Regions from separate parts of the Pseudarthrobacter sp. NKDBFgelt genome, predicted to be linked through region 2. Evidence: riboswitches for the same ligand, from Rfam matches in the RefSeq annotation. Region 2 holds a riboswitch; the other holds the start of a gene.
The links. A riboswitch is a leader RNA that binds a small molecule or an ion and turns the genes downstream of it on or off. The one in region 2 is predicted to bind cyclic di-AMP.

Region 1: linked by a shared signal. The riboswitch ahead of ACKAE7_RS10230 (C40 family peptidase) and the one ahead of ACKAE7_RS06120 (LysM peptidoglycan-binding domain-containing protein) in region 2 are both predicted to bind cyclic di-AMP.

What each region holds. Positions count from the first base shown of each region.
Region 1 covers NZ_JBJURL010000031.1:16,020-20,422, reverse strand. Annotated here, with positions in the region: gene ACKAE7_RS10240 (metal-dependent transcriptional regulator) at 1-176, shown strand, start outside; cyclic di-AMP (ydaO/yuaA leader) riboswitch at 283-524, shown strand; gene ACKAE7_RS10235 (M23 family metallopeptidase) at 535-1,359, shown strand; cyclic di-AMP (ydaO/yuaA leader) riboswitch at 1,496-1,669, shown strand; gene ACKAE7_RS10230 (C40 family peptidase) at 1,740-2,450, shown strand; gene ACKAE7_RS10225 (NlpC/P60 family protein) at 2,610-3,392, shown strand; gene ACKAE7_RS10220 (HNH endonuclease) at 3,665-4,165, shown strand; gene ACKAE7_RS10215 (molybdenum cofactor guanylyltransferase) at 4,206-4,403, shown strand, end outside.
Region 2 covers NZ_JBJURL010000015.1:500-4,902, forward strand. Annotated here, with positions in the region: partial or broken gene ACKAE7_RS06110 (lytic transglycosylase domain-containing protein) at 1-275, opposite strand, end outside; gene ACKAE7_RS06115 (dienelactone hydrolase family protein) at 445-1,419, opposite strand; cyclic di-AMP (ydaO/yuaA leader) riboswitch at 1,690-1,890, shown strand; gene ACKAE7_RS06120 (LysM peptidoglycan-binding domain-containing protein) at 1,894-2,745, shown strand; gene ACKAE7_RS06125 (protein adenylyltransferase SelO) at 2,894-4,369, opposite strand; gene ACKAE7_RS06130 (APC family permease) at 4,366-4,403, opposite strand, start outside.

The DNA.
Region 1 (4,403 bases), on a different contig from region 2:
CGATCCAGGTGGAACCGGAACTGCTGGTCCAGCTGGACGAGGGTGGAATCCGCCCCGGGGCCGCAGTCTCGCTGGAGCGGGTGGGAGACTACATTTCGGTCCGCGTGCCCGGCATAGAGGGCGCCCTGGAGCTGCCACCGGAAGTGGCGGCCCACGTCTTCGTTGCCATCCGGTAAACGGGCCTACTACCCCGGCTGGGGCAGAATAGGCAAAGATAACGGAATTGTTACTTTGGGACTTCTGGCCCTATAGTTAAACCCAAGCGTAGATACTAAAGCGTTACCTGATCCGGAGCCGAGCTCTGCCAGCGGATCAGGTGCACGAGTCATTACTGGCAGAGGCGGGGGAACCACAACCGGCAGACGGGGGACTGCCTTGGGGTGAAGTCCGTCAGCAGCAAGCCTCTTCCAGCGTTGGATCCTTCCGGGGATACCTCTGTGCCGAGCTTGCCCAGGCGGACCGGGTCTGTGAACTCTCTGACCCGAATCCGACAGCTAACTTCGCAGGCTTTCCAGAGAGGAACCCTTCTTGTCCATGCAGACCCCCAAGGGGCGCCGCCGCGCGGCCGCCCCCGTTTCAACGCCGCGCGTTGTCGAGGTCATCACCACGGAACGCCCCCGCGATCCGCACCGTGATGCACGCCGCCGTCGAGGACCCTTCCGGCAAATCACTGAATTTGCCTCCGCCAGCGGAATCGGCCAGAAGGCCGGAATTGCGCTGGCCGCCACCGGGCTGGTGTTGACCGTGACCGTTCCGGCCACCAGCCCCGTCATGGCCACCGACAGTGCCGGCAGCGTTACCCCGGTGGCAGCCTCGGCTATCACTCCGCAGCCGCAGGTATCGGCCGAGGCCGGCGCGCAGATCGACTTCAGCCGCTCTGCCGTGGTGACCCAGGCGGACCCCGACGGCAAACTGAAGCAGCTGCTCAGCGCGCAGTCCGCAGGTTCCGTATCCCGCGCAGCATCTGCCGGAAGCCTCGGAGCCCCTTTGGCCGCGCTGTCCACTGCCTCCCCGTTCGGTTACAGGGTCAGCCCGATCACCGGCGGCTCCGGTGACTTTCACCGCGGCCAGGACTACGTGGCCCAGTGCGGCACCTCGGTCCTGGCAGCAGCCACCGGCACTGTGACATTCGTTGGCTGGCACCAGTACGGCGGCGGAAACCGGGTTGTCGTGGACCACGGCAACGGCCTGGAGACCACGTACAACCACCTCTCGTCCTTCAGCGTCACCGAGGGCCAGACGGTCTCCCGCGGCGATGTCCTCGCGCTCAGCGGCACCACGGGTGCTTCAACAGGCTGCCACCTCCACTTCGAGGTCCAGGTCAACGGCGAAGTCGTCGATCCCACCGGCTGGCTGTAGTCAAATGATGGTTCACTCTCGAATCATCGTGACCTGCCGTGACCTGAATGTGACATTCAACGAAAACTGCTGTACCGTCTAACTCGCGTCAACTTTTCCGAAGTTGACGCTCTTGTGCGGATTGCCTAGCTCTGCCACCGCTCAAGGTCCGTTCGCATTTCATCGTCTGGCAGGGGCGGGGGAACCAATTTTGGTCTTTGCTTGAGCGAAGGCCTTGGGGTTAAGTCGCAAAGCTTCCTTGGAAGCGATGTGGCCGGGTGACTCCCATCCGAATCCGACAGCTCACCTCGCAGGCATTGGGAGAGGCTACCTTCGTGTCTTCACGCCATAATTCTGCGCGCCACCGTGCGCAAACGGTTCGTACCAACCCTTTGGACACCGTGTCCAAGGCTGTTAGTGCCAATGCCGGGACAGTAGGTCGCCAGGCTGCCGTTATCGCAGCCGCTTCCGGTCTCATCCTCAGCATGGGCCTGCCTGCAAACGCCGCGGACACCACCGCCGGCGTTTCCGCTTCCACCGAGTCCGGGTCTGCCCAGTCCGCCCTCGCGGTGACCGCAGCACCCACCGCCACCGTCTCCTTCGAGCGTCCCGTGGTGAAGACCACCGCCGCTCCGAAGCCGGCACCGGTGCGGGCACAGTCGACCGATTCCGAGAGCCGGACTGCTTCCGGAACCCGGACGGCTTCCACCGCGTCGGCCTCCACCGCGCCGGCTCCCGAAGCTGCAGCTGAGAAGCAGGCCGAAACGGTTTCCTCGGCCTCCACCTCCGGCATTGCCGCACTCGCGTACACCGGCATCGGCCGTCCCTACGTCTGGGGCGGCACCACCCCCAACGGCTGGGACTGCTCCGGCTTCACCCAGTGGGTTTATGCCCAGGCCGGCATCAGCATCCCGCGCGTCAACGCCTGGACGGCAATGACGCCCACCTCCACCCCGCAGCCGGGTGACCTGGTCATGCAGAACGGTGGCGCGCACGTAGGCATCTACGTCGGCAACGGCATGATGATCAGCGCGCTCAACCCCTCCCAGGGCACGCTGCTTCACTCGGTGGCCGCCACCGGAAGCTCCGCCTTCTTCACGATCAATAAATAGTTCTTGGGCCTTCGGGCCCAAGAGCTATTTCTTTGCTCCACCACGCTTTCCACAAACACCACATCCCCGTTCGGGGCGTGCCGGCGTACCCCCAAGATGCCGGCACGCCCATACCCCTTGGTGCCCACAACGGCCTGAGGAAAACGAAAGAGAGAACTGATGACTACTCGTGCCACCGCACGGCATCGCGCCGAAGTCACCAAGACCAGCTCAATTGCCGTTATCGCCAAGGCTGTTGGCGGCAACGCCGGCGGCATGGGCCGCCAGGCAGCGGTTATTGCTGCTGCTTCAGGCCTGGTGCTGACCAGCGGCATCGCTGCAAACGCGGCTGACTCCAGCGTCCAGCGCGACTCCGCCCCGGCGTCCACCCTGGAAGTTGAGTCCTCTGTCGAGGCGCCGATCTCCGCTGCTTCCACCATCGCCATCACCTTCGAGAAGCCGGCCGTCACCACCACGCCCGCGCCTGTTGTGGTTGTCGAGGAAGAGCCAGCTCCTGTTGAGGTCGAGGAAGCCGAGCCGGCTCCCGCCGTCGTCCAGCCTGCCGCAGCCCCCAAGGTGACCGCCAAGGTAACCACCGCCTCTGCACCCGCTGCAGCTCCTGCCGCTTCCGCCAGCGGCAAGGGCGCAGCCATCCTCTCCGCTGCGTACGCACAGCTGGGCGTCACGCAGGACTGCACCATGCTGGTGACCAACTCCCTGGCTGCAGTGGGCATCAACTTCCACGACTGGCCTGCAGGGTACCTCTCCCTGGGCCGCACCGTAAGCGCCGCGGAAGCCCAGCCGGGCGACCTCATCTACTACGCAGACGGTGGCGCGGGCATGGCCCACATCGCTGTCTACGCCGGCAACGGCCAGGCTGTCCACGGTGGATACAACGGAAACCAGACTGTCGTCTTCAGCGCCAATGTTGGCTCCGGCCCTGTTTTCATCCGCGTGAACTAACGAGCCCCGCGTTAGCCTTTCCCTGGGAACGGCACGAAGAACCCCTGCCCCGCGGCAGGGGTTCTTCCATTTAAGGACGATGCCGGCGGAGTGCAGCCCGCAGCCACCCGGGGAACCCCGCCAATGGACCCGACACGGCAGTTTTGGAAAACCGCAATTAGCTGATAGTGGGCTTCTATGTTTACTCTTGTGGTGTCGATCCATAGCCCGGACATGCCGAGGGCAGCCGGCCCTCGTGCCCCTGACGGGTGCGGCCGTGAAGAGGTACGTGCATGCGCACTCTCGTTCTGAATGCTGGATATGAACCGCTGGCGGTCATCACGTTCCGCCGGGCGCTGGTGCTTGTGCTCACAGGCAAAGCCAGCGTGGTTGCCGAGGGTGATGATCCCGTGGTGGGACCGCAGGAGATATTGGGCCGCCCGTCCGTTATCCTCCTGAACCGCTATATCCGTCCCAGATACAACCAGGCCACGGCCGTCAGCCGCCGCGGAGTGCTGAGGCGTGATGGCCACCGGTGCGCCTACTGCGGAAAAGCAGCCCACACTATCGACCATGTCCAGCCCAAGTCCCGCGGCGGTGCCGATTCCTGGGAGAACCTGGTGGCGGCCTGCCTGCGCTGCAACAACGTCAAGGGCGACCATACTCCCGCCGAGATGGGGTGGAAGCTGCGGTTCGTCCCGGAGCCCCCGCACGGAACCATTTGGCAGATCAAGGAACTCGAAAAGCCCACCCCCGCCTGGGACCCGTTCCTGCTGCCCGAGCGCGCCGCCTGACCCCACCCCGCACCATGCGCTTGGTGACTAGGCTGGGGGAGTGGAAGAGAACCGGTTGCCCTTCGATGCCCTCATCCTGGCCGGCGGCCGGTCGTCCCGGCTGGGCGGAGTGCCGAAGCAGGACCTTGTCTTCCACAATGCCACTCTCCTGCAGCGTGCGCTTGCCGCGTCCGCAGGTGCCTCCAGCACGGTGGTGGTGGGTCCCCGGCCGGAATCTTCCGCTCCCGGGCTGATCTGG
Region 2 (4,403 bases):
TCAGCCTGCGCGGTCTGCGCCGCCAGGACTTCCACCCTTGCAGATGCAGCCTGCAAAGCCGCGTCCGTCACCGCGTACTCCGCCGCCGCCTGCACCGCGGCGGAGCCTGCGGCCTCGGACTGGTCCTGAAGGGCGGACAGCAAACCACCTATCCTGGCAATTTCCGCGGCCTTTTTGGCCTCGCTCTCCTTCGCGTCCTGCACCTCCTCCCAGGACGGGAAATCGCCGGGCGGGACCTCCGCAGCACCTGCCGGCGTGAGCCATAGGGTTCCCACCAGCGCACACGAAAGAAGCGCCGCGGCGAGCCGCGCCCTGGGTTTGGTAACGAACCGGCACATAGTCGGGAAGCCTACCGCCTTCATCCTCAGGTTGAAGGCGGACGTTTCTACATCGTTATGGACCGGAGGCAGTTACGTTGACGGGAAGGACAGAAGTGCCGGCCTCTTACAGATGCTGGCCGAACCAGGCAAGGGTGTCATTCCACGCGGCCGTCGCCTGGGCTTCGTTGTAGCGGTCGCCGGTGTCGTTGTGGAAGGCATGGTCCACGCCGGGGTAGACCGTGACTTGGTGGACAACACCGGAGGCTGCCAGCGCATCCTTGAGCGCAGGCATGGGCCCGGTAATGCGTTGATCAAGTTCAGCGTAGACCCCGAATACGGCCGCCTTGATGTCCGGTACTTTGGCCAGGTCAGGGGCGGGTCCGTAAAATGCCGCGGTTGCTTTCAGGCCGACCAGTTCGGTGGCCGCCTGCCAGGTGATGCCGCCGCCGAAGCAGTAGCCGGTCATGGCGACGCGGCCGCCGTCCACGAAGTCCTGGGCCTGGAGGTACTCCAGTGCTGCCGCGAAGTCCGCCACATGCCGCTGGGCGCCGGCCTGGGTGAGGGCGCCGGGTACAGCGTCCCGGTCCATGCCGGCTGTCCCGCCTTCTCGGCTGAGCAGGTCGAGCGCAAGGGCCGCATACCCCTCCTTCGCGAAGCGGCGGGCAACGTCCTCGATATGAGGCGTCAGCCCGCGGTTCTCATGGCAGATCAACACGGCGGGAGCGCGCCCTTCCTGCTCGGGCCTTGCCAGGTAGGCACTGACCGAGGCGCCGCCGGACGGAAACTGGACGGACGCCGTCGTCAATCCTGGCGCCCCCTCCGGGACAGAGAGCGGGCTTTTGGCCCCGGGCACCGCTCCCGACCCCGCAGTCCCGGCAGCGGACGACGGGGAGGGTTCCGGGGTGGGCATGGGGTCGGTGCTCCGTGGCACCTCGCTGGGCGTGCAGCCCACCAGCAGCATCGCCGCCGACGCCGCCGCCATGCTGCCGGTGATGAAGGCAACACGCCGGGTGAAGGTCCGCTGGCTCAGTGCGCCGGTCCGGTAGTCATCGAAGAATTCCTCAATCAGGTATTTCTCATACTTGCCAAGCTGGGTCACAGTCTGCCTCCTCGGGGGTGCCGAACATACTCCTCCCCCAGCCAGCTCCGGACAAGGTTCCCCGGCGATCTTTGCCTTTCCTTTATGGATTCGTGATGAGAAACACTCCCGGCAAAATCGGCGAGCCTGTTCTGCGCACTGATGCCCATGGGTCACGCGTAATCCAGTCGATAGCGAAACCGAGAGAATCGCCTCGCATGTTATCCAAATGTGACAATGGGTGCTAAGTCGGGTTATGGTCTTCAGGTGTCCCTCCCAGACGGGACATTCCCCGTCAGAATGCCGAGCCCTGCCACTGACCCGGGAACCAACGCTTTCCAGCTGGCAGGGACGGGGGAACCAAGTTTCCGCGGCCTTTGAAGGCCTTGGGGTTAAGTCGACAGCGCGTCCGTTCCATTCGGAGGTGTTGCCGGCCGGGTATCTCCAACCCGAACCCGACAGCTCACCCCGCAGGCATGGGAGAGGCGATCAACTGTGTCAAAAAATTCCACCACTGCCCGTCACCGCGCAACCCCGGCCCGCTCCATCGCGATCGAAGGGCTGGCTGTTTCGGCCAAGTCCCTGGGCCGTCCGGCTCTCGCCGTAGCAGCAGCCTCCGGCATTGCCTTCGGCGTAGGCGCCCCGGCCCACGCCGGTGTGAACGGTCCGGACACCACCGAGACCGCTAGCGTCCAGGCGTCGGCCGCCCCTGCTGCAGCAGTCGCAGCCCCCGCCGCAGCAGCCGGCAACGTCCACACGGTTGTATCGGGCGACACCCTTGGTGCCATTGCGTCGATGCATGGTGTCAGCCTGAATGACGTCCTGTCAGCCAACGGGCTTTCCGTCTCCACGATCATCTACCCCGGTGACCAGATTCAGATTCCTGCCGCCGGTTCCGCTCCGGCTGCCCCGGCGCCGGCCTACGTCGCACCGGCTGCAGCACCGGCACCGGCACCGGTCCAGACCGCTGCTGTTACTACCCCGGCGAACACCGGAATGAACATGTCCTACGCGTCCGCACCGGTTACAGCCACCGGCAGCGGCGCCGGAGCAGCCATCCTGGCCAACGCCTACGGCCAGGTGGGCCAGATCCAGGACTGCACCGCGATGGTGGAGAAGGCCCTGCGCACGGTCGGCAAGTCCGTCGGCGACCTTGCCCCGGGCCAGTTCTACCAGTACGGCACCACCGTGGGCACCCCCGCCCCCGGCGACCTGGTGATCACCGCCGGCCACGTGGGCGTTTACGCCGGCGACGGCCAGGTTGTCAGCGGCGGCGTGAACGGCAACCAGACCGCCGTTCACTCCATCAGCTGGCTCAGCGGCGCTTCCTTCGTCCGCGTGGCGTAGTCACCACAGACACAGACACAGGCGCAGCCGGCCCACAGGGGCCAGGCCACTCCAGCAAAGGCGGCAGCCGGGTTCTCCCGGCTGCCGCCTTTGTCATGCTTCCACGGTTTTCATTCTTGATCCGTCCGGAGCCCAGCGTCGCCCGGGGTCAGGTACCGCAGAAGGTCCGGTAGGTGCCGAAGTCCTCCGGCGGCCCCTCGGTGTAGCGCTCCAGCCCCTGGCGTTCCTCGAACGGGGACTTCACCACCTCCAGGAGGCGGTTGAAGTGGCCCATGTCCCCTGCTGTTGCCGCCGCCAGCGCTTCCTCCACCAGATGGTTGCGGGGTATGTACACCGGGTTGACGCTGTCCATCAGCCCGGCGTCGGGCTTCAGGCCGGCCCAGCGCCCAGCCCAGGCATCAAACGCGGCGAGATCCAGGACCATGCCCCGCGCCGGCCTGGTATCGCCCCTGGCGGCCTGGCCAAGGCTCCGGAAGAACTGTGTGTAATCGACAGGTCCGTCCTTCAGCAGGGCGATCACCCCGTCCACCAGTGCCGACGCCTCGTCCCCCTCTTTGCTTCCGGCCGGCCCGCCGTTGATGCCAAGCTTTGCCTTCATGCCGTTGAACCAGGCATCGCTGTACTGGCTGCGGAACTTCCCCAGCGCCTCCACTGCGGGGGCGACTGCCTGTTCCTGGTCCTCGTGGAAGAGCGGCAGCATGGCCTCCGCCAGCCGCGCCAGGTTCCACTCAGCCACCACCGGCTGGTTGGCGTAGGCGTAGCGGCCGCTGACGTCAATGGAGCTGTACACGGCCCCGGGATTGAAAGCGTCCATGAAGGCGCAGGGGCCGTAGTCGATGGTTTCGCCGGAAATGGTCATGTTGTCCGTGTTCATAACGCCGTGCACAAACCCCACCAGCATCCACCGGGCCACCAGCCCGGCCTGGGCGGCCACCACCGAGGCAAACAGTTCCAGGTAGGGATGTTCAGCCTGGGCTGCGTCCGGGTAGTGCCTGCTGATGGCATGGTCCGCCAGCCGGCGCAGGAGCTCCATGTTGTCCGTGGCCCAAGCATATTGGAAGCTGCCCACCCGGAGATGGCTGCTGGCCACCCGGGCCAGGACGGCGCCGGGCAGCATCGTGTCCCGCCGCACCGGGCGTCCTGTGGCCACAACGGCCAGGGCCCGGGTGGTGGGGATGTTCAAGGCGTGCATTGCCTCGCTCACAAGGTATTCCCGCAGCATGGGGCCGACGACGGCACGGCCGTCGCCAGCCCGGGCGAAGGGGGTGCGGCCGGAGCCTTTGAGATGCACGTCCCGCCGGCGCCCGCCAACGTCCACCAGTTCGCCGAGCAGGAGCGCCCGGCCGTCGCCGAGCAGCGGTGAGTAGCCGCCGAACTGGTGCCCCGCGTATGCCTGGGCAACCGGGGTGGCCCCGGCCGGGACGTGGTTCCCCAGGAGCAGCCGCACGCCTTCGGGGGTTTTCAGGTATTCAGGGGCAAGTCCCAGCTCGCCGGCCAGGGCATCGTTGAGAACCAGGAGACCGGGTTCGGGCGCTTCCTCGGCCTGCCAGGGAACGGCGAGTTCCGGGAGTTCACTGGCGAAAAGTCCTTCGAAGGTGACAGTTGATTCTGCTGCTGCAGTCATGAATCAACCCTAGCGCCGTCGTTTGTCCTGCGGT